Regions from separate parts of the Trinickia sp. Z7 genome, predicted to be linked through region 2. Evidence: riboswitches for the same ligand, from Rfam matches in the RefSeq annotation. Region 2 holds a riboswitch; the other holds the start of a gene.
What was found. A riboswitch is a leader RNA that binds a small molecule or an ion and turns the genes downstream of it on or off. The one in region 2 is predicted to bind ZMP and ZTP.
Positions count from the first base shown of each region.

Region 1 (2,199 bases), on a different contig from region 2:
ACGAAGATGACCTGCGCACATGTGCCCGGCACGTTCGCCGAGCCGCACGACATGGCCGTCGCGCGCGGCATCGGCTTCGGCAAAGCGCTGCAGTTGACGAATATCCTACGAGACTGCGCAAAGGATCTGCGCATCGGCCGCTGCTATCTGCCCTCATCGATGCTCGAGCGTCACGGGCTCACGCCGGCCGCGCTGCTCGCGTCCGATGCCTCGTCGCGGGCGAAGCCCGTGCTGGCCGAACTGATGGCGACCGCGCTCGCGCATTACCGCGATGCGCTCGACTACGCGCTCGCGATTCCGCGTTCGTCGATCCGTCTCCGATTGGCTTGCCTATGGCCCATCCTGATCGGGTTGGAGACGTTGAAGTTGTTGGCGGACAACGAAGCCTGGCTCGATCCCGAGCGGATCTCGAAGGTGCGCCGTAACGACGTTTATCGCCTCATCGCAGGCTCGATGGCCGCCGTTTGCTTCGATGGCCTGCTGCGCCGCTGGATCGAGGGTTCGATGCGCGACGTCCAAACGCGGCTTGGACTTCGGGCCTGCGCCGCCGCTGTGGCCTAATTAATGTCCGTGGACCGTGGACCGTGGACCGTGGACCGTGGGGCTGCGCGCGACTCGCGACGCATTCTCGCGAAGCATGGAATAATCGATCCGGCCGCGCGACTGGCGCCGTGAGATGGAGTTCACCATCGGGGAGCGCGGGACCGAATTCGCCGCGCGCCTGGGCATGAATGGCCATCTGTCACCTATCGAGGAGATGCAATGCCCACGTCCAGTTCCTTGCTTGCTTTCGGTCTAGTCGCGCTCGGCATCGCGCTGACGCCCGGGCCGAACATGATTTATCTCGTTTCGCGCTCGCTTTGCCAAGGCCGTGCCGCGGGCATGATTTCGCTGGGCGGCGTCGCGCTCGGCTTCGTCTTCTACATGGTCAGCACGGCATGCGGCATCACCGCGTTGCTGCTGGCGGTTCCGTTCGCCTATGACGCGTTGCGGCTCGGCGGTGCGCTTTACCTGGCTTATCTCGCGTGGCAAGCGTTGAAGCCGGGCGGACGCTCGCCGTTCGAAGTGCGCAATTTGCCCCCTGACAGCCCGCGCAAGCTATTCGTGATGGGCCTCGTGACGAATCTGCTCAACCCGAAGATCGCCGTGCTCTACTTGTCGCTGCTGCCGCAGTTCATCGATCCGCACCGTGGCAGCGTCCTGGCTCAATCGCTCACGCTCGGTAGCTTGCAAATCGCGGCGAGCCTGGCCGTCAATACGGTGGTCGCGATGATGGCCGGTTCGATCGCGGCCTTTCTGGCGACGCGGCCGAGCTGGGTTACCGTGCAACGCTGGCTGATGGGCACCGTGCTCGCCGGGCTGGCGGTTCGGATGGCGACGCAGGCGCGGCGCTGAGCCTTCGCACGAACGTGTTTAGGGCGGGGTTCTCGCCCGCATACGGAGCGCAGTGCAAGCGGGGGGCCGTTCGACGGCCCTCTCATGGGCTCGATGGACGAGCGCAGGAAAATCGACAATAAAAAACGCGGTAGGCCCAAGGGCGCCACCGCGTTTGCTGTCGAAGCGAGTTCTCGCCGCTTCGTTCGACGTCAATTGCCGATCACTCTCGCTGCGCTGTCGAGTTCCTGATTGAGCACACGCTGCTCGTCAGCCGATATGCCGCCGTCGTGTTGTCCCGCCATGTCGTGCATCTCTTGGTGGATCACGTCGAGCCGATGATGCAGCGAAACGCCCGTCGGCGGCGGGTAATAACCTTGGGCGACGCGCTCGTCGATCCGGCGGTTCAAGCTGTCGATGCGTTCATCCACCTGCGCATACCGCGCCAGGTCGGCCTCGTGCGGATTCGGGGCGGGGCGCACGACCACCGGCGGCGGGGGCGGGGGCGGCGGCGGCGCGCGCCTATGCGGGGGCCGCGGCGCCACGCAAGCTGCCAGCGCGGAAATCAGCGCGCAGCCAACGAGTACGCGAATCGAGCGTTGCATCCCATCTCTCCTTCTGAGTGTGCGTGGTGTCTGTGGGGGATCGATCGTACGAACCATGTCACGTCAAACGTCCGGCGTCCTGTATCCGATGACAAGCGGCTGCACGAACCCCGGGCGCACGGGCGCGGCGGACTTGCCGCAGCACCCTTGCCGCTTCACGGGGCGAGGCGCACGAACGGCAGGCGCTTGCCTTCGCGCGCGCTTTCGTTCGCCAGCTCGA
Region 1 covers NZ_JAUEQW010000010.1:35,787-37,985, forward strand. The annotation lists gene QQS38_RS17495 (phytoene/squalene synthase family protein) at 1-561, shown strand, start outside; ZMP/ZTP riboswitch at 650-734, shown strand; gene QQS38_RS17500 (LysE family translocator) at 763-1,395, shown strand; gene QQS38_RS17505 (hypothetical protein) at 1,587-1,979, opposite strand; gene QQS38_RS17510 (oxidoreductase) at 2,135-2,199, opposite strand, start outside.
Region 1: it holds a riboswitch for ZMP and ZTP, as region 2 does, so the genes downstream of both, QQS38_RS17500 (LysE family translocator) here and glyA (serine hydroxymethyltransferase) in region 2, are expected to answer to the same signal.

Region 2 (2,199 bases):
ATCGATAAGTCTTGTGCGTTGTTCATAAAGGATGGGCTTATGCGTCGGAACGGGCAGGGCTCGCTGCAAGGCGCGAATAGGGTTTTAGTCGGGCAATTGAAAGCGCCGCCGCTTCAACGCCACACCCCGCTTGGTATCGACCGGCACGATACAAGTTCATGGACGTAGACTCAACGGAAATTAAGCGCCTGCCGTTGACATGCCCGCTGCAACTGCTAGCGGGTCGCTTCGTAGCGCCGCCGATATCGAATCCGGCAAGGCGACGGGCTTGAGTGTGACACGATCGACGCAGCCGACGCGCACTTTGCCCACGGCTAAGACGCCGCCGGCGCGATGCGCTTCCTGGACGAACTCGACGCTCGCTTTGCCGAGCCGCTCGATGCGGCTCGCGATCGTCAGCATGTCGTCCAGGCGCGCCGGCGAGCGATATTGCACAGCCGTTTCGCTGACGACGAAGACGATGCCGCACTGCTCGGCCAGCTTGCGTTGATCGATGCCGCATGCGCGAAGCCATTCGGTGCGAGCGCGCTCGAAAAACTTCAGGTAATTGGCAAAAAAGACAATGCCGCCTGCGTCGGTATCTTCGTAGTACACGCGTAGCGGCCAGTCGAAAGTGAATTGCACGCCGCCATGGCTGGTAGGCTGGTTCATGGCCCGGCATTTTACCGGATCGCGCGCCCCGGTCTCGAAATTGCGTAAAAACTTCCCCAATTGCCTATTGGTGGCGCTTCCAATACACTATCGCGCTCATCCCTGCGTGACTGGCGATAAGACCCTAGGGGTCAAGGTGGAGCAACCCACCGTGAAGCGCAGGGTGCCGTTTTGCCGTTCGCCTGGGCAGCCGAATATTGCGCGCCGTCGTTTGCGCCGCCAGCGGTTGCCTTGCCCGCGTAACGGAATCCTCCGCCACGCCAGGGCTGGCTTACCGCCAGCAGCGCGAGCGTACGACCGGTACGTGTCCCGCGCGCGATTCGGCCAACCTGTACACCCTTAACGGAACGCGTATGTTTGACAGAGCCCAAAGCACGATCGCCAACGTCGATCCCGAGATCTGGAACGCCATCCAGCAAGAAAATCACCGCCAAGAAGAGCACATCGAGCTCATCGCGTCGGAAAATTACACGAGTCCGGCCGTGATGGCCGCGCAAGGCTCGCAGCTCACCAACAAATACGCCGAGGGCTATCCCGGCAAGCGCTATTACGGCGGCTGCGAGTACGTCGACGTGGTGGAGCAGCTCGCGATCGACCGCGTGAAGGCGCTGTTCGGCGCCGAAGCCGCGAACGTGCAGCCGAATTCGGGCTCGCAGGCGAACCAGGGCGTGTTCTTCGCGATGCTCAAGCCCGGCGACACGATCATGGGCATGAGCCTGGCCGAAGGCGGTCACTTGACGCACGGCTCGCCCGTGAATATGTCGGGCAAGTGGTTCAACGTCGTGAGCTACGGGCTGAACGAAGCGGAAGACATCGATTACGACGCCGCCGAAAAGCTGGCGCAGGAGCACAAGCCGAAACTGATCGTCGCGGGCGCATCGGCATTCGCGCTGCGCATCGACTTCGAACGTCTGGCGAAGATCGCGAAGTCGGTGGGCGCGTACCTGATGGTCGACATGGCGCACTACGCCGGCCTCATCGCGGCAGGCGTGTATCCGAACCCGGTGCCGCACGCCGATTTCGTCACCACCACCACGCACAAGAGCCTGCGCGGCCCGCGCGGCGGTGTGATCCTGATGAAGGCCGAGTACGAGAAGCAGATCAACTCGGCTATCTTCCCCGGGATTCAAGGCGGCCCGCTCATGCACGTGATCGCCGGCAAGGCCGTTGCGTTCAAGGAAGCGGCTTCGCCCGAGTTCAAGGTCTACCAGCAGCAAGTCGTGGATAACGCGCGCGTATTGGCTGAAACGCTCGTCAAGCGCGGCCTGCGCATCGTCTCGGGGCGCACGGAAAGCCACGTGATGCTCGTCGATCTGCGTGCGAAGAAGATCACCGGCAAGGCGGCCGAGGCGGCGCTCGGCGCGGCGCACATCACCGTCAACAAGAACGCGATTCCGAACGACCCGGAAAAGCCGTTCGTGACGAGCGGGGTTCGTCTGGGCTCGCCCGCCATGACCACGCGCGGCTTCGGCACGAAGGAAGCCGAGCAGGTGGGCAACTTGATCGCCGACGTGCTCGACAATCCGGAAGACGCCGCTACGATCGAAC
Region 2 covers NZ_JAUEQW010000004.1:170,627-172,825, reverse strand. The annotation lists gene tolQ (protein TolQ) at 1-26, opposite strand, end outside; gene ybgC (tol-pal system-associated acyl-CoA thioesterase) at 181-651, opposite strand; ZMP/ZTP riboswitch at 748-846, shown strand; gene glyA (serine hydroxymethyltransferase) at 1,005-2,199, shown strand, end outside.